Regions from separate parts of the Nocardia sp. NPDC049149 genome, predicted to be linked through region 1. Evidence: riboswitches for the same ligand, from Rfam matches in the RefSeq annotation. Region 1 holds a riboswitch; each other region holds the start of a gene.
What was found. A riboswitch is a leader RNA that binds a small molecule or an ion and turns the genes downstream of it on or off. The one in region 1 is predicted to bind S-adenosylmethionine.

Region 1 (5,947 bases):
GGCAGGCCCTCCTCGGACATGCCGAGGTGATCGATGGAGAAGGCGGGCAGCTTGGAGATCACCGGCTGCAGCGACGCGAGCATCTGGCCGTCGATATAGACCTCGACATGCCAGCCGACGAGCTCATGGGCGCGCAACGCCTGCAAGGTCATCCCGGTGATGTCGGCGGCGGCTCGCTTGAGGTTGAAGCGCAGGCCGCGCACGCCGATGCGGTCGAGCTCGATGATCTCCGCATCGGTGGCATCGAGATCGAGCCTGGTCACCCCGACCCACCCGGCGCCGAGCTCGGCGAGGGCCGCCTTCAGATATGCCTGATCGGTGCCCTGAAAAGACCCGCTGACCACGGCACCACCGCCGACATCGAAGCGCGACATGCGCTTTCGATAGTCGGCGATGGTGAACAGGTCAGGCAGGTAGCCCTCGTTCTCGACCAGAGGAAACCTCGGGTCGAAGATGTGGACATGGGCGTCGAACACCTGTACAGAATGCCTCAGTACCGGAGTTTTTGCTGTGACGGACCTCCGGCTAGACCTTGTGCGGTTCGCTGGCCCTGAGCATGTCTTCGCGTTCGACCACCTTGACGCGTTCACGTCCTTCGGGCTCACCGAGGGCACGCTCGTGCGCGTCGAGCCGGTACCAGCCCTGCCAGGTGGTGAACGGAATGCCCTTGCTCTCCAGGAACTCGGTGACGGCGTCGAGCTCGGGCCGTTCGGCCGGGGTGAAGTTCTTGCTGTCGTCGAGCAGGCAGGCCACCGTCTCGTTGGCGTCGCCCTTGGTGTGGCCGATGAGGCCGACCGGGCCGCGCTTGATCCAGCCGGTGACGTAGGTGGCCGGGATGTAGCGGTCGGCGCCGTCGGCGTTCTCGTCGGCGATGACGCGCCCCGCCTCGTTCGGCACGGTGCCCGCCTGATCGTCGAACGGCAGGTTGGTCAGGTTCTGCGACAGGTAGCCGACGGCGCGATAGATCGCCTGCACGTCCCATTCCTTGAAGGTGCCGGTGCCCTTGACGTTGCCGGTGCCGTCGAGCTGGGTGCGCTCGGTGCGCAGGCCGACGACCTTGCCGTCTTCGCCGAGGATTTCCGAGGGCGACTCGAAGAAGTGCAGGAACAGCTTGTGCGGGCGGTTGCCGACGTCGCGAATCGCCCACTGCTCCAGGGTGTTCGCGATCATGTCGACCTGCTTGGAGTGGCGCCGCGCCGCCTCGGAGCCTTCGTCGTAGTCGATGTCCTCGGGATCGACGATGACCTCGATGGTCGGCGAGTGGTCCAGTTCGCGCAGCTCCAGCGGCGTGAACTTGGCTTGCGCCGGGCCGCGGCGGCCGAACACGTGCACCTCGACGGCCTTGTTGGCCTTGAGGCCGGAGTAGACGTTCGGCGGGATCTCGGTGGGCAGCAGCTCGTCACCGGTCTTGGCCAGCACGCGCGCCACATCGAGGGCGACGTTGCCGACGCCGAGCACGGCGACCTTCTCCGCGTCCAGCGGCCAGGTGCGCGGCACGTCCGGGTGCCCGTCGTACCAGGACACGAAATCGGCGGCGCCGTAGGAACCGTCGAGCCCGATGCCGGGGATGTCCAGTGCGCGGTCGGCGTTGGCTCCGGTGGAGAAGATGACCGCGTCGTAGAAGCTGCGCAGGTCGTCGAGGGTGATGTCGGTGCCGTAGTCGATGTTGCCGAGCAGGCGGACCTGCGGCTTGTCGAGGACCTTGTGCAGGGCGGTGATGATGCCCTTGATGCGCGGGTGGTCCGGTGCGACGCCGTAGCGAATCAGCCCGAACGGCGCGGGCATCCGCTCGAAGAGGTCGATGCTCACCTCGGCATCGGACTTCATCAGGGCGTCTGCGGCGTAGATACCGGCCGGTCCGGCGCCAACGATGGCGATGCGGAGCGGGCGGGAACCTGCACTCTGTTCGGTCATCTTTTACGCGCACCCTTTATTGGTCGAGAACAATTACGGCGTCTTCCTTAGCCTAGGCTAAGTTACGCGCTGGCTGGTTGCACCTGTCGATGCGGACACCGGAGTCGTCGGCTCGTGGCCACTCCTGCCGCGGCTATGACAGCAGGCCGCAGTCCCGCGATTCTATCGGTGGTGGCGAGTGCGGCCCCGGGCGGTGCGTGAACTGAGTGGATGCCGCACTGCCCGTTCCGTCCCGGTTACCCACTGCGCGTGCCCGAATCACCTCGCGGTGTCGCCGGCATCGGCGCAGGCCGCCGCATCGTGTGGGGGTGGTCGGCGGATAACCGGGCCGACCAGGGATCATCGTCGTTATGAGCGATCAGCAACCGCCCGCGGACGACGAGGTCATCGTGGTCGATCAGACCGACAAACGGTCGGTCGCGCCGTTCGTCGCGGCGGCCGTTGTCGCGGTGCTCGTGCTCGGCGCGATCATCCTCGGCGGGGTGCTCTCGCCCGCTGAGAAAAATGTCACAGAATCCGACCGGATCGCCGCAGCGGTGCGTGGCTTCGTCGAGGGCTCCAACCAAACCGAGGCAGTGCCCCCACCAGGCACGGGCTGCCAGGGCTTCGTGCCGGAGCGGTCGCCGCTGGCCGGACGATCCGGGCGCGGAAAGACCGTGGAAATCACGCAACTCGTCGATCCGATGGTCGATGGCGACCGGGCTAAGGCGACCGTGACGACCAAAGTCGACGGCGTCGAGCAGACCGCGACCTGGAATCTGACCCGATCCGGCAACAAATGGCTGGTCTGCACGTAACCGTTTCTCACCTCTTGAACAGCCGTTTGACAGGTTGACCCCTGTCCAGGCAATCTCAATCGAAGGTCATGAGAACCAGTGACAAGCCCCGGCAATACTGGTCGGCAACCCTCCTCCGCGGTGGGGTGCTCCGGGTGACGACCTGGCCGTGCGTCAAACCTGAGCGCGGCAAGTGCGGATTCTAGGAGGTCCACATGAGTTATGCCGGTGACATCACCCCACAGCAGGCCTGGGACCTGTTGCGGGACAATCCGGAAGCCATTCTGGTCGACGTGCGTACTGCCGCCGAGTGGAAGTTCGTCGGCGTGCCAGACACCAGTTCGATCGAGCGGGAGACCGTGCTGATCGAATGGGTCGACGCCACCGGCACCCGCAACAGCGAGTTCACCGAAGAGCTGGTCAAGGAGCTGGAGGGGCACAACCCCGAGGCACCGGTGATCTTCCTCTGTCGGTCGGGCCAGCGCTCCATCGGCGCGGCGATCGCCTCGACCAACGCGGGCTTCGGCACGTCCTACAACGTGCTCGAGGGCTTCGAGGGTCCGCTCGACGAGAACGGGCATCGCGGCGGCTCCGGCTGGCGTGCCCTCGGATTGCCGTGGCGGCAGTCATGAGTGGGTGCTGTCACGCTGCCGGGAGGCGGTCATGATCACCGGTGGTGCGTTCGACAAGCCGCTGCCCGAGGGCGTCGGCCCCGGCACGCTCGGCGTGCGCGGCGGGTTGCGGCGCTCCGGTTTCGAGGAAACCTCCGAGGCGCTGTATCTGACCTCCGGCTTCGTCTACGAGAGCGCGGAGGCCGCCGAGGCGGCGTTCACCGGTGACGTCGAGCATTTCGTCTACTCCAGGTACGGCAATCCGACGGTCGCCATGTTCGAGGAGCGGATGCGGCTGCTCGACGGCGCCGAGGCGTGTTTCGCCACCGCGAGCGGAATGTCCGCGGTGTTCACCGCTTTGGGCGCGTTGCTCGGTGCAGGCGACCGACTGGTGGCCGCGCGCAGCCTGTTCGGGTCCTGCTTCGTGGTGTGCAACGAGATCCTGCCGCGCTGGGGCATCGAGACCGTCTTCGTCGACGGCGAGGACCTGGACCAGTGGGAGCAGGCGCTGTCGGTGCCCACTCAGGCGGTGTTCTTCGAGACGCCCGCCAACCCGATGCAGACGCTCGTCGATGTGCGCCGGGTCACCGAGCTCGCGCATGCGGCGGGCGCGAAGGTGGTGCTGGACAACGTCTTTGCCACCCCGCTGCTGCAGCGCGGCTTCGAGCTCGGCGCCGATGTGGTCGTCTACTCCGGCACCAAGCACATCGATGGTCAGGGCCGAGTGCTCGGCGGCGCCATCCTCGGCGCACAGGACTACATCGACGGACCGGTGAAAACGCTGATGCGCCATACCGGTCCGGCGCTGAGCCCGTTCAACGCGTGGACCTTGCTCAAGGGCTTGGAGACCATGCCGCTGCGGGTGCGGCATTCGACCGAGTCCGCCTTGCGGATCGCCCGGTTCCTGGAGAGCAACAAGGCCGTCAGCTGGGTGAGATATCCCTTCCTGGAATCACATCCGCAGCATGCACTGGCCAACAGCCAGATGAGTGCAGGCGGCACCGTGGTCACCTTCGAGCTGAATGCGACTGCGCACGAGGCGAAGAAGCGGGCTTTCGAGGTGCTCAACCGGCTGCGCGTCATCGACATCTCCAACAACCTCGGTGACGCGAAGTCCTTGATCACCCACCCTGCCACCACCACGCACCGGGCCATGGGCCCCGAAGGGCGTGCCACTATCGGGCTGACCGACGGTGTCGTGCGGATTTCCGTCGGCCTGGAGGATGTCGAAGACCTCCTCGCCGACCTCGAACACGCTCTGAGCTGACGTTCGCGCCGGCTCGGTCACCGCCTGTGCGGGACCGGGTCGGGCGCGAAGCGGCCACCACTCGGATCGAAGCCGCATTACGCTGGGCGTATGCGGATTTCGGTGGCGGCGGACGAGTACGCCGGGGTGGCAGGCGAGCTGGTTGCCGAGCTCGGTCGGCGCGGGCACGACACGATCCTGCACGGGGCGCTGTCGGAGGCCGAGCGCGACGATTGGGCCTGGGCGAGCGAGGCGGCGGCGCGGGATGTCGCCGAGGGGCGGGCCGAGCAGGCGATCGTGTGCTGCTGGACCGGGACCGGCGCGTCGATTGCCGCGAACAAGGTGCACGGTGTGCGAGCCGCACTCTGCGCAGATGCCTCGACCGCGTCAGGCGCCCGCACCTGGAACGACGCGAATGTGCTTGCGCTGAGCCTGCGTTCGACCTCGCAGGCCGAACTTCGGGAGATTCTCGACGCCTGGTTCGCCGGTGCGCCGAGCGAGGACGCCGACGATCGCGCCAACGTCGAACACCTCGCCGCCATCGAACGCTGGCCCTTGACCTGAACCGCTGCCGATCACGGCCGAGTAGTCCCTGCATGTCCGGTGCGGGGATCGATGCTGCCCGCATCATTGACAGCATGCTGTCAAATATGACAGAATACTGTCATGACCAAGAAAACAGTTCACGTTGCCGTCTACAACACCTTCTCCGACTGGGAGATCGGCGCCACCACGGCGCACATCAACCGGACCACCTGGCAGCGGGAGCCGGGCACCTGGCAGACGAAAACGGTTGGGCTGAGCACGGATCCGATCACCACGCTCGGCGGCATGCGGGTCACGCCGGAACTGGCGGTGGCCGATCTCGATCCGGCCGACAGTGCGATGCTGATCCTCGCCGGCGCGGACTCCTGGGACACCGACGAACTCGTGCCGTTCGCGCGGAAGGCGCGCGAATTCCTCGCGGCGGGCGTTCCGGTCGCGGCGATCTGCGGTGCGACACTCGGGCTGGCCAGGGAGGGCCTGCTCGACACGCGCAAGCACACCAGCAACGTTCGAGAGTTCTTGCTGTACAGCGGATATGCGGGCGCCGACAACTATGTGGATGAGGCCGCGGTGACCGACGGTGATCTGGTCACCGCGGGCGGCACGTCGCCGTTCGAGTTCGCGCGCGAGGCGCTCGGCAGGCTCGGCGTCTACGAGCCGCATGTGCTCGACGGGTGGTACCGGCTGTACGGGCATTCCGATCCGGCAGGCTGGATGGTGCTCGAACAGTACGAGGAGCAGCGCTCGGCTCAGGTCGGATGACGAACAACGAGGTGGCGATCCGGCTCGTGCGGCCGGATCGCCAGGAGGTGACGTGTGGACAGGACTGAACAGGAGCTTTTCGCCACGGCCGC
Region 2 (5,947 bases), on a different contig from region 1:
ACGGCGCTGCCGTCGGATACAGAAACGGCTGCATCCCGAACGCCCGCAACGCATCGACCGCGGCCTCATAGACACCGAACAGATCCCCGGCCGCACCTCGTCCACCCTGTGACGCCCGATCTCCCACTCCGCCAGGTGAATTGGGCGCACCATTCCCAGGCGCCGCCGGCGCAACGCCAGCAGCCGGAGCAGGAACCACGCCGAAAGGTGGAGCAGGCACCGACCCGACCTGCGGAGCGGGCACCCCACCGCCCGATGGGCCAGGCTCCGCGCCGGCAGCGGGCGCGACAACCAGCAGCGCGAGCGCACTGACAGCGGACACTATGGTCAGACGGCGCAGCACGGCCACGGAGACCTCCTCGTCGACACAACCGATGACTGACGGTACTCCGGCAAACCCACTGAACTGCCCGTATCGACACTGGCAAGCTCCTGGCGTGTCGCAGTATCGTGGCGCGGGCGTTCCATCCGCCCACCGTGCACAGCGCAGGCGACGACCATCCGCATCCATCCGTGTGACAGGGATGCGCCGAGCGGACTACGCGCGCCACTGGTCGTCAGCGCATCCGCGTGGCATCGTCAGTAGGCGGACACCGAGTTCTGTTCAGCCCAGCGCTTTTCGGCGTCGGAACCGCCTGGCGGGGGCACGACACCATTGATCATCCAGAGGTCCTCGCTGGTCTCGTCGGCGTGGAACTCCCAGTGCAGGTCGGGATCTCGCTCGAGGAACGGGTGCACGATGGTTTTGATCCACTGGGCCGTTCGCCGACGGCTTTCCTGATCGGGGTTGCGGCGAGCGATGTGGTCGATGGCGATGCGGACCCCGGCCGGGGTCGGTTCGCCGCCGACGTAGAAGTTCTCGGGACGGACTTCATGAAACAGCGTCACCACATAGAACCTCGGCAGGCCGACCGATTCGTAGTGGTCGGCAATGCGCGCGGCGAGCTTGTGTTTGTCGGTGTCGGTGTCGGTGAAGATTCCAGGCGTGTGATGAATTGTCCACAGTGGCATGGCTTTCGGTGCTCCTCTGGTGATCTCAGCGGGCGGCGGCGAAGATCAGCTGCTCCACCGGCCCGGAGAGGGCCGCTTTGACATCGACGGTGACGGCATCGGCCAGCACTTCGGTGTGGCCCGCTTCGAGGCCGTCGAGGATTCGCGCGGCGATCTCGGCGGGCGTGGCCTTCGGTGCCTGGACTGCCGACACCATCTCGGTGTCGATGAATCCCGCGTGCACGCCGACGACCTGAGTGTGCTGCTGCGCCAACTCGATACGCAGCGAGTTCGTCACCGACCACGCGGCGGCCTTGGATGCCCCGTATGCGCCGCTGCCCGCCAGCCAGGACAGCACGGAGTGCATGTTCACCAGCGCACCGCCGCCGTTGGCGGCCAGGATCGGCGCGAAGGCCCGCGCCACGCGCAGCGGTCCGAAGACATTGACATCGAATGTCTCGGTGACCCTGTCGAAGTCGCCCGTCAGCAATGCACCCGGTAGCAGGGTTCCCGCGTTGTTGAACACGAGCTGGGCGTCGGAGGCGAGTTCCGCGAACGCGGCAACCGAGTCCGCCGAACGCACCTCGAGCGCGGCGGTGACCACCTCCGGCCTGCTGTCGAGGTACGCCGCGCGCGCGGTCGAATAGACCTTTCGGGCCCCACGCGCCAACAGTTCGTCGACCAGCGTCGCGCCGAGCCCACGCCGGCCCCCGGTTACCACAGCCACCTTGTCCTGCACCGCAACCATTGCACCCTCCATCTCAGTAACGATTACGTTAGTTAGATACAAGCACGGGATGCTGAATAACGCAACCGTTAGTTACAATGCTGGAGTGGTGATGGAGTTCGAAAAGCGGCTGCGCGATCGCGACGCGTGGTCAGCAAGCGACGGCTGCTCGGCGGAGCGGGTGCTGAGCCTGCTCAGCACCAAGACGGTGTTTCTCGCGATTCGAGAATGCTTCTATGGCACAACACGATTCGAAGATTTCGTGGCACGGATCGGCACGTCGGCGCCCGCTGCGTCACGAGCGCTCAAACAGCTCGAATCCGCCGGGATCGTCACCCGCGTGCCCTATCGGGAGCCCGGCAAACGGATCCACGACGAGTATCTACTGACCGAGTCCGGCGAGGATCTGCTGCCGGTCTTCCTGTCCCTGATGCAGTGGGGCGACAAATACCTGCAGGACGGCCGCCCGCCCCTGTCCTTCGTCGACCGCGATACCGGGCGCACTCTGAAAGTCAGGGTCACCGGCGAATCGGTACCGGAGCCGTCCTCCGACAACATCGTGATCCGGTTGAACCCCACGCGGTGACACCGCTTGTCAGCGACGAATTCTGCGGGACCGCGCGCCGTGCGACAAGGGCTAGGCTCACGGTGATTCGTTCCCTTGTCTAAGGGTTCGGCCGCTGGGCATGATAATTCCGCTCGACCCTGACATCCTGCGGTGTCCGGATCGGCGGCAACCATCCAGAGCGACCGAGAGACCTGGCTCGTCGACGTCGCAGCAACCCCCCGTACAGCGGGTGCGGGTGCTTCCGCCAGGACCGATGGAGGAACCGACATGGTCATCGAAGCTGTCCGCGGCATCCGGTGGGGACGCCGACATATCGATCAGTGCAAGGTGACGTCCGCGAGCTGTCGGGGCTGACCGCAGCCAGACAGTGCACCCGTCGCTGGCCGGGTGAGGTGACCGCGGCCCGATGAGGGGCGGTCACATTTCGTTCTTCCGAAGGACCTCCCGATATGAGTGCGTCCGTCGCACCCGATGCCGCCGCCGAGCTGGCACCGGACGAGCCCGCCCCACCGCCGCCGGTCACAGCGCCAGCTCCCACCGTGGCCAAACCCTGGCACCCGTGGCGCTGGGTGATCAGCGCCGTCGCGCTCGTCCTGCTCGCGCAGTTCATCCACGGCCTTGCCACCAACCCCGGCTGGGATTGGCCGACCTTCGCCCAGTACATCACCGCGAAATCGGTGCTGTCCGCGCTGCGGGTGACGCTGGAGCTCACCGCGTGGGGCACCGCGCTCGGCTTCCTGCTCGGCACCGCCCTTGCCATCGCCCGGCTCTCGAACAATCCGGTGCTGCGGGTGATCTCGTGGAGCTACATCTGGGCGTTCCGCTCGATCCCGCTGATCGTGCAGCTGCTGTTCTGGTTCAACATCGCCTACCTGTACCACACGCTGTCGATCGGGATCCCTTTCGGCCCAGCGTTTTTCACCTTCGAGGTGAACGGGGTGATCAGCGGGTTCACCGCGGCGGTGATCGGGCTCGCGCTGCACCAGGCCGCGTACTCGGCCGAGATCATCAGGGCGGGCATCATCTCCGTCGACGCGGGCCAGCTCGAAGCCGCTGCCGCGCTCGGTATTCCGCGGGTGCGCCAGTTTCGCACCATCGTGGTGCCGCAGGCGATGCGGTCGATCCTGCCGAACGCGACCAACGAGGTGATCAGCCTGTTCAAGGGCACCTCGATCGTGTCGGTGATGGCGATCGCCGAACTCTTCTACCAGGTCCAGGTGATCTACGGCCGCAACGGCCGGGTGGTGCCGCTGCTGATGGTCGCCACCGCCTGGTACATCGTGCTCACCACCGTGCTCTCGGTCGCGCAGTACTACATCGAGCGCCACTACGCCAAGGGCGCACAACGCACACCTCCGCCGTCGCCGCTGCAGCGCGGCTGGCAGAAGCTGCGTGAGATCGCCGAAACCGGTTCCGCCGCACCACGCGGAGCGACCCGATGACCGCCACCGCCGCCGTCGAGGTACGCGGCGTCCGCAAATCCTATGGCGCGCACGAGATTTTGCGCGGCATCGATCTGACCGTGCGGTCCGGCGAGGTAGTCACGGTGATCGGCCCGTCCGGCTCGGGCAAGTCCACCCTGCTGCGGGTGGTCAACCACCTGGAGACACTGGACGCAGGCACCGTGCACATCGACGGCGAGTTGATCGGCTATCGCCTGCGCCGCAACACCTTGCACGCCCTCCCCGACCGCGCGGTGCGCAAGCAACGCTCCCGCATCGGTTTCGTCTTCCAGCAGTTCAACCTGTTTCCGCATCTGACGGTGCTCGACAACGTCACGCTGGCGCCGCTGTCGGCGCAACGCCGCGATCGCAAGGAGGTCGAGGCCGAGGCGCGGGTGCTGCTGGCGCGGGTCGGCATCGGCGAGCTGGCCGACGCCTATCCGCGCACGCTGTCCGGCGGGCAGCAGCAGCGGGTGGCGATCGCCCGCGCACTTGCCTTGCAGCCGAGGGTGATCCTGTTCGACGAGCCGACTTCCGCCCTGGATCCCGAGCTGGTCGGCGAGGTGCTCGACGTGATCCGCGGCCTCGCGGACGGCGGCACCGCCCTGGTGATCGTCACCCACGAAATCGGCTTCGCCCGTGAGATCGCCGACACCGTGGTGTTTCTCGACGCGGGCGTCATCGTCGAGCAGGGCACGCCCCAAGCAGTCCTCGACAATCCGCGCCACCCGCGCACCCGCGCCTTCCTGTCCCGAGTCCGCTGATGAACAGGTACCCGATGAAGCTCTCTGCCCTGGCCACCGCCGCCGCGACCGCGGTCGTGCTGCTGGCCACCGGCTGCACCGACCCGGAGGCGGACACCGCGTCCCAGACCGCCGGTGCGATCACGTTCGACCTCTCCGCCGCCCAGACCGGCCGAGTCCGCGCCGCCAAGGTGGACAGCATCGCCGCCGAAGTGCCGCAGGCCATTCGAGAGCGCGGCACGCTGGTGGTGACCGGCGCCTCCGGCACCGCGCCGCCGCTGCGCTTCTACGCCAACGACGACAAGACCGTGGTCGGCTCCGAGGTCGATTTCGCCGCACTGGTCGCCGACATTCTCGGGCTGAAACTCGATGCGCAGGTGGCGGATTGGTCGCAGAACTTCGTGCGGATCGATTCCGGCGAAGTCGACGCGTTCATCTCCAACGTCACGGTGACCGAGGAGCGCAAGGAAAAGTACGACTTCGCCACCTACCGCAACGACACCGTCGCGTTGGAGGTGCCGAAGCAGAGCACCCTCGACTATCAGGGCCGTAAAAGCCTGGCCGGCAAGCGGATCGGCGTCGGCACCGGCACCAATCAGGAACAGCTCCTGGTGAAGTGGAACGAGCAGAACCGCACCGAGGGCCTGGCGCCGATCGACATCGCCTACTTCCAGCAGGTCAGCGACTATTACCTGGCGCTGGCCTCGCAGCGGCTCGATGGCTACATCGGGCCGAACCCGACCGCGATCTACCACTCCACCACCACGAATCAGACCAAGATCCTGGCCACCTTCTCCGGCGCGGGTGCGGAACTGCAGGGCGAGATCGCGGTGCTCACCAAGAAGAACAGCGGGCTGATCACCGCCGTCCAGCACGCGCTGGCCTACGCCATCGAGCACGGCACCTACCAGCAGGTGATCGCGCGGTGGGGTCTGCAGTCCGAACAGGTCACCGCGTCGCGGATCAATCCGCCCGGCCTACCGAAGAAGCGGTGAGCCGGTGACCCAACAGCTTTCGCGACCGGAGCTGCGGGTGCACCGCGTTGCCCAGAGCGATCCGCTCGCCGCTCCCCTGCTCGCCGAACTCGCGGTCGAATACAGCAGCCGCTACGGCGGCACCGCAGGACAGATGCACGCATCACTGACCGAGTACCCGGCGGCGGCGTTCGCGCCACCACACGGTGCGCTCCTGGTCGTCACCAGGGCAGGAGAAGCGGTGGCAGGCGGTGCCTTTCAGCGCTACGACACGGAAACCGCCGAGCTGAAACGCATCTGGACGTCGCGGGAACATCGCAGGCAAGGCCTCGGCCGCTACGTGCTCCAGCAGCTGGAGGCCGAGATCGTGCAGCGCGGCTACCGGCGCATCTACCTCACCACCGGGCCGCGCCAGCCCGAGGCCGTCGCGCTGTATCTCGCGGCGGGCTACACCGCGCTCTACGACCCGGCCGTGCCCGCCGACGAGATCGGCCCGCACCCGT
Region 3 (5,947 bases), on a different contig from region 1:
CGTCGCCGTCGTAGTTCTTACATGCCCAGACGTAGCCGCCCTCCCACTTCATCGAGGAGGCGACCATGTCGTCGATCAGGCGGTGCTCGTAGGTCAGGCCCGCCGCGTCGAACTGGGTCTTGAACTCGGCGTCGAAGATGTCCTGGAACGTGTCCTTGAACATGCCGTCGTAGGCCTTGAGGATGGTGTTCTTCGTGGAGAGGTACACCGGGTAGTTCTGCTGCAGGCCGTAATTGAACGAGGCGCGCGCGAAATCGATGATCGAGTCTTTGAAGTTGTACATGCCCATGACGACGCCACCATCTTCGGGCATCTTCACGACCTCGTGCTGGATCGGCTCGCTGCCGTCCTCCGGCGTGAAGGTCACGGTGACCGTGCCCGCCTGGTACACCTTGAAATCGGTGGCGCGGTACTGGTCGCCGAACGCGTGGCGGCCGATGATGATCGGCTTGGTCCAGCCGGGCACCAGGCGCGGAACGTTGGAGATGATGATCGGCGCGCGGAAGATGGTGCCGCCGAGGATGTTGCGGATGGTGCCGTTCGGCGACCGCCACATCTTCTTCAGGCCGAATTCCTTGACGCGATCCTCGTCCGGCGTGATGGTGGCGCACTTGACGCCGACGCCGTGCCGCTTGATGGCCTCAGCGGCATCGATGGTGACCTGGTCGTCCGTCTTGTCTCGGTACTCGATACCCAGGTCGTAGTACTCGAGGTTCACATCGAGATACGGGTGGATCAGCTTGTCCTTGATGAACTGCCAGATGATCCGGGTCATCTCGTCGCCGTCGAGCTCGACGACGGTGCCTTCAACCTTGATCTTGGACATGGATCTTCGCGTCCTCCTAGGATGGTGCCCTCGTTGCACGGCCAGGCTGTGCTTGACAGGCGGCATTCACTGGGCCTTCGTGGTGACGCAAGCTGCCGCCTCAGGCCTGACGCTCATGCCGCAATCACGCTTGTGAGCGGACCCCAGCTGTTCCAACAGACAACGTATATGCCCCGCGTTGTCCGCGAGACGTCTGGTGCAAACAAGACAAGCGTACTGCTGCCGCCCTCGGCGGTGTGCGGGCAGCCCCCCGAGTGAGAAACCCCACGAACTTACTGGCTGGTAGGTCAATCTGGCAATTCCGGCGGCTGTCCGACAACGCCCCAGGTCCGCGAACCGCAAGGCGGAACGCGGACCCGGGGCGGTGTTGTTCAGACCCCGACGTGCACCGGGCGCGCACCGTCCTCGGCGCCCTCGATCAGGTTCTCCGGCCGGTCCTTGATCATCAGCGCGATCACCGGGATCGCGGCGAGGAAGAAGCCGGCGCCGACGTAGAACGCCACGTCGTAACTGTGGATCGAGGCGCGCGCGATCAGGTTGTCCACGGTCGCGTTGTTCTGCGCGTAGGTCTTGGCGACCTGCACCGAGATCGTGGTCAGCAGTGCGGTGCCGACCGCGCCGCCGACCTGCTGCGCCGCGTTCAGCAGCGCACTGGCCACGCCCGAGTCCTCTTCTTCCACCTGATGCAGCGCGACGGTCTGCATGCCGACGAACAGCGGACCCATGCCGAGCGCGATCAGCACCTGCGCGGGCAGCACGCTCGATGCGTAGCTGTCCCCGAAGCCGAGCTGCGCCAGCCACACCAGTCCGAGTACCCCGAGCACCGCACCGGCCACCATCAGCGGACGCGGGCCGAGCTTGGGCAGCAGCGCGCTGGTGACACCCGCCGAGATCGCGATGCCCGCCGGGAAGGGCAGGAACGCGAAGCCCGCCTTCAGCGAGGAGTAGCCGAGCGTGACCTGGAAGTAGTAGCTGAGGAACAGGAACATCGCGAACATCGCGATCGGCACCAGCAGCGCAGCCAGGAACGCGCCGCCGCGGTTGATCTCACCCGGAATGTGCAGCGGCAGCAGCGGGTTCGCCGAGCGGCGTTCGATCGCGACGAAGGCGATCAGCAGTGCGGCGCCTGCGACGAGCAGGCCGAGGGTGCTGCCCGCCAGCCAGCCGTCGTCGGCGGCGCGGCTGAAGCCGTAGACGATGGCGATCAAACCGAGTGTCACCGTCACCGCGCCGGGTGCGTCGTAGCCGCCCTTGCGCGGGGCAGGAACATCCTTGACCACCCAGGCCAGCGCGCCGACCAGGGCGAGCAGCGCGATCGGGGTGTTCACCAGCAGGCACCAGCGCCACGAGGCGTACTCGGTCAGCGCGCCGCCCGCGATCAGGCCGAGCGCGGCGCCACCGGCGGAGATGCCGGCGAACACACCGAAGGCGGTGGCCCGCTCGCCCGGCTCGGTGAAGGTCACCGACAGCAAGGACAGCGCGGCGGGCGCGAGCAACGCCGCGAAGGCGCCCTGCAGCGCGCGCCCGGCGAACATCTCCGCGCCGTTCTGGGCGAGACCGGCCAATGCCGACGCGGCCGCGAAACCGATCAGGCCGATGATGAAGATTCGCCGTCGGCCCAGGTAGTCGGCGAGCCGGCCGCCGAGCAACAGCAGGCCGCCGAAGATCAGCGTGTAGGCGGTCAGCATCCACTGTTTGTTGCCGTCGCTGATGCCGAGATCCTGCTGGGCGAACGGCAGCGAGATGGTCACGATGGTCGCGTCGAGGACCACCATGAGCTGGGCCAATGCGATCACCGCCAGGGCAAGCCAGCGGGCGGAACTGCCCCGCTGGGTCGGAACGTCTACCGCGGTCGCAGTGTCGGTCACTGTGGTCTCCTCGTCGTTCGAAGTGCTCGACCATCCTGACACTTGGCGACATTTGTCGTCAAGGGAAAAATGTCGCACTCCGACATTTGGCGGTTCAAGACAAGAAGAGGACGGTGTGCGATAGCATGTGAACATGCTCGAGTCACCGACGCCGACGGGCGCGAGTGCCGCAGCGGAACACCCTGCGAGCGCCACCCCACCCCACGGACCGCACCCGGCCGGACTGCGTGAACGCAAGAAGGAACAGACCAGGTTGCGGATCATCGAAGTGGGCCTGAACCTGTGCGACACACAGGGATTCGACGCGACCACCATCGAGCAGATCGCCAACGCCGCCGACATCTCGCCGCGCACGATCAATCGGTACTTCGAGAGCAAGGAAGACATCGTGCTCGGGCCGGTGGTCGACTTCGGGGCCGCCATCGCCGAAACGCTGCGTGGGATGCCGGTCACTGGCAACGAGCTGCAGTCATTGCGCGAAGCGTTCCTGCAGGTCGTCGACCGAGCGTCGGCCGACAACGCCACCGGCCCGGTCACCTTCCGCCGATTCCAGCAAATGCGGCGAATCATGCGCGGCAGTTCGGCGGTCAGCGTGCGCAGCATCGATCACGCCGAGGCCAAGAACGCCCCGATCGCCGGTGTGCTGGCCGAGCGGCTCGGCACCCAGCCCGACGCCCTGCCGGTGCGGATGATCCTCGGCGTCTGGCAGTTGGTCGGCCAGCTCGGCATGGAATGCCAGGAGGTCGCGTTCGATGACGACGATCTCGAGTCCGCGGCACAAGCCTCGCGCGCGGCCTTCACCTCGACATTCGACGAGTTCCTTCGCATCTGCTGCGCCGATCGCGGGTGAGGTTTCGGGCCGCGCGCGGCCGTTGGCTATGATGCGAAACAGGTCATGAGTGCCAGCGCGAAGCCCCGGCTTGCTGGACGGCAACCCTCCAGCAGCGGTGGGGTGCTCCGGGTGATGACCGGGCTCTCGAAGGTCGAGAGCAAGCGCGCCGTCCAGGAGGTTCCCTTAATGTGTCGTTTCCCGTTACCCGAGAACCACCTCGCATCGACCATGCATGCACAGTCCGCCGGTGTCACGGCGGCGGCGACGTGACCGTGGATACCGAACCGAGCGTCGCACGCGCCGCCGGGGTGGCCCTGCCACCGCCGGACGGACGCCTCGGCATCATCCCGATCGGCGACCTGACGCTGGAAAGCGGCGCGGTCATTCCGCAGGTCCATCTGGCCGTGCAGCGCTGGGGTGAGCTCTCCCCGGAGTTGGACAACGTGGTGCTGGTCGAGCACGCACTGACCGGCGATTCGCACGTGGTCGGTCATCCGGACGACATCCACCCGCTGCCGGGGTGGTGGGACGGGATGGTCGGGGCCGGCTGTCCGCTCGACACCGACGAGTGGTGCGTGATCGCGACGAACGTGCTCGGCGGCTGCAAGGGCAGCACCGGGCCTTCGACCCTGGCGCCGGACGGAAAGCCTTGGGGTGCACGGTTTCCGGAGATTTCCATCCGGGACCAGGTGGCGGCCGAAGCCGCACTGATGGACCGGCTCGGCATCGACCGCCTCGGCGCCGTCGTCGGCGGGTCGATGGGCGGCATGCGGGTGCTGGAGTGGATGGTCGGCGCGCCGGACCGGGTCGGCGCCGCACTGGTCCTCGCCGTCGGCGCCCGCGCCACCGCCGACCAGATCGGCACCCAGACCACCCAGATCGCCGCGATCAAGGCCGATCCGGACTGGCAGGGCGGCGACTACCACGACACCGACCGCGCCCCGATGAGCGGCATGGGCATCGCGCGCCGGATCGCGCACCTGACCTATCGCACCGAGGACGAACTCGACCATCGCTTCGAGAACAACGCGCAGGACGCCGAGGATCCCTGGCAGGGTGGGCGTTACGCGGTGCAGAGCTACCTGGATCACCAGGCCGACAAGCTGTGCAACCGTTTCGATCCCGGCACCTACGTGCTGCTGACCGAGGCGATGAACCGGCACGACATCGGGCGCGGGCGCGGTGGGGTGCACGCGGCATTGGCCGCTACGCCGGTGCCGTGCGTGGTCGGCGGTGTCGACTCGGATCGGTTGTATCCGTTGCGCACTCAGCGCGAACTCGCGGACGGGCTGCCCGGCTGCGACCGACTGGAGATCGTGCATTCGCGCGATGGGCACGACGGGTTCCTCACCGAGGCGACGGCGGTGTCGAAGCTGCTGATCGAGACGGTGCGGTTGGCTCGGCTGCATCGCCGGCGCCGCGACTGAGTTCGCTTCGCAGGCAGCGCTGTTCGCCGAGCGAGCGCGGATTGTTCGGCGCGCCGACCACGGTCCGACCGAAAGCGGCTCGGGCGCAGGTTATTCCGCGGTCGGCGCGCCGACGAGCAGCCGGACGATGGCGTGTACGAAGCCCTGCAGGCGTTCCCTGGGATACTCGTCCGGCTCGCTGACCGCCAGCCGGCCGAGCATCTCGGCGACCTGCAGCAGCGAGTTGGTGAGCAGGGCGGAATCCACACCCGCCCATCGAGGTTCGAGCGTCGTGCCCATCCGGACCAGCGCTTCGGCCTGATCGAAGATGCCTGCCCGCGACGTCCGTAGCGCTTCGCGGTATTCGTCGGGCGCATTGCCAGGACCCGCCAGGATGAGTCGCCACCTGGTCGGATTCTCCAGTGCCACACCGACGAACGCCTCGACCGTCGCCGAGGCGGCAACCACCGGGTCGGCGCCCATCAGGTCCGCGGGCAGGGTGTCGGCGACCTGCTCGAGGCCGCGTTCGCGTTCCCGTTCCAGCAGTGCCGCAACGAGTTCGGCGCGGGTCTTGAAGACGGTGTAGAGCACCGGCTTGCCGACGCCCGCCTCCTGGGCGACCGCCTCCATGCTCAGCTCGTGCAGTTCCACCCGGCTCAGCACCGTGAATGCGGCGTCGAGCAGTTGCGCCCGCCGCTGCTCGGGGGGTAGGCGGGGCGCATAGCGCCTGCGCGGCCCGTCCGCCCTGGCCCGCGATGTCGTCACTGCCGCCTCACCTTCATGCGGTCCATCCTGGCACCCGCCCCGGTATCGATCCGAATCTCGCCGGTAACAAATGATACGCACCCGTTGTATTCATTTCGAGCAATTGCTACGGTTGCGTTGCATTCACCCCGCGCGACGGGATGATCACCGCAAAGGAGCATGTGATGCACTTCGATCCGACCACCCTGCGCCGGGACGACTACGGGTTCTTCGGCCCCGACTCGCCGAGCTGGAAGATCTGGACCGCGCC

Region 2: another riboswitch for S-adenosylmethionine. It lies ahead of ACGFNJ_RS41120 (amino acid ABC transporter permease); the one in region 1 lies ahead of ACGFNJ_RS02155 (rhodanese-like domain-containing protein).
Region 3: another riboswitch for S-adenosylmethionine. It lies ahead of ACGFNJ_RS22430 (homoserine O-acetyltransferase); the one in region 1 lies ahead of ACGFNJ_RS02155 (rhodanese-like domain-containing protein).

Annotation. Positions count from the first base shown of each region.
Region 1 is NZ_JBICTD010000001.1:429,606-435,552, reverse strand. It holds gene ACGFNJ_RS02170 (amidohydrolase family protein) at 1-476, opposite strand, end outside; gene ACGFNJ_RS02165 (FAD-dependent oxidoreductase) at 526-1,914, opposite strand; gene ACGFNJ_RS02160 (hypothetical protein) at 2,265-2,711, shown strand; SAM riboswitch class IV at 2,776-2,892, shown strand; gene ACGFNJ_RS02155 (rhodanese-like domain-containing protein) at 2,906-3,322, shown strand; gene ACGFNJ_RS02150 (O-succinylhomoserine sulfhydrylase) at 3,354-4,568, shown strand; gene ACGFNJ_RS02145 (RpiB/LacA/LacB family sugar-phosphate isomerase) at 4,659-5,111, shown strand; gene ACGFNJ_RS02140 (type 1 glutamine amidotransferase family protein) at 5,214-5,855, shown strand; gene ACGFNJ_RS02135 (MarR family winged helix-turn-helix transcriptional regulator) at 5,910-5,947, shown strand, end outside.
Region 2 is NZ_JBICTD010000016.1:91,351-97,297, reverse strand. It holds gene ACGFNJ_RS41140 (hypothetical protein) at 1-127, opposite strand, end outside; gene ACGFNJ_RS41135 (tautomerase family protein) at 580-1,011, opposite strand; gene ACGFNJ_RS41130 (SDR family oxidoreductase) at 1,037-1,738, opposite strand; gene ACGFNJ_RS41125 (winged helix-turn-helix transcriptional regulator) at 1,830-2,303, shown strand; SAM riboswitch class I at 2,452-2,545, shown strand; gene ACGFNJ_RS41120 (amino acid ABC transporter permease) at 2,735-3,727, shown strand; gene ACGFNJ_RS41115 (amino acid ABC transporter ATP-binding protein) at 3,724-4,491, shown strand; gene ACGFNJ_RS41110 (ABC transporter substrate-binding protein) at 4,506-5,465, shown strand; gene ACGFNJ_RS41105 (GNAT family N-acetyltransferase) at 5,470-5,947, shown strand, end outside.
Region 3 is NZ_JBICTD010000005.1:372,159-378,105, forward strand. It holds gene ACGFNJ_RS22415 (NADP-dependent isocitrate dehydrogenase) at 1-826, opposite strand, end outside; gene ACGFNJ_RS22420 (MFS transporter) at 1,198-2,601, opposite strand; gene ACGFNJ_RS22425 (TetR/AcrR family transcriptional regulator) at 2,828-3,544, shown strand; SAM riboswitch class IV at 3,586-3,696, shown strand; gene ACGFNJ_RS22430 (homoserine O-acetyltransferase) at 3,793-4,953, shown strand; gene ACGFNJ_RS22435 (TetR/AcrR family transcriptional regulator) at 5,044-5,697, opposite strand; gene ACGFNJ_RS22440 (oxygenase MpaB family protein) at 5,862-5,947, shown strand, end outside.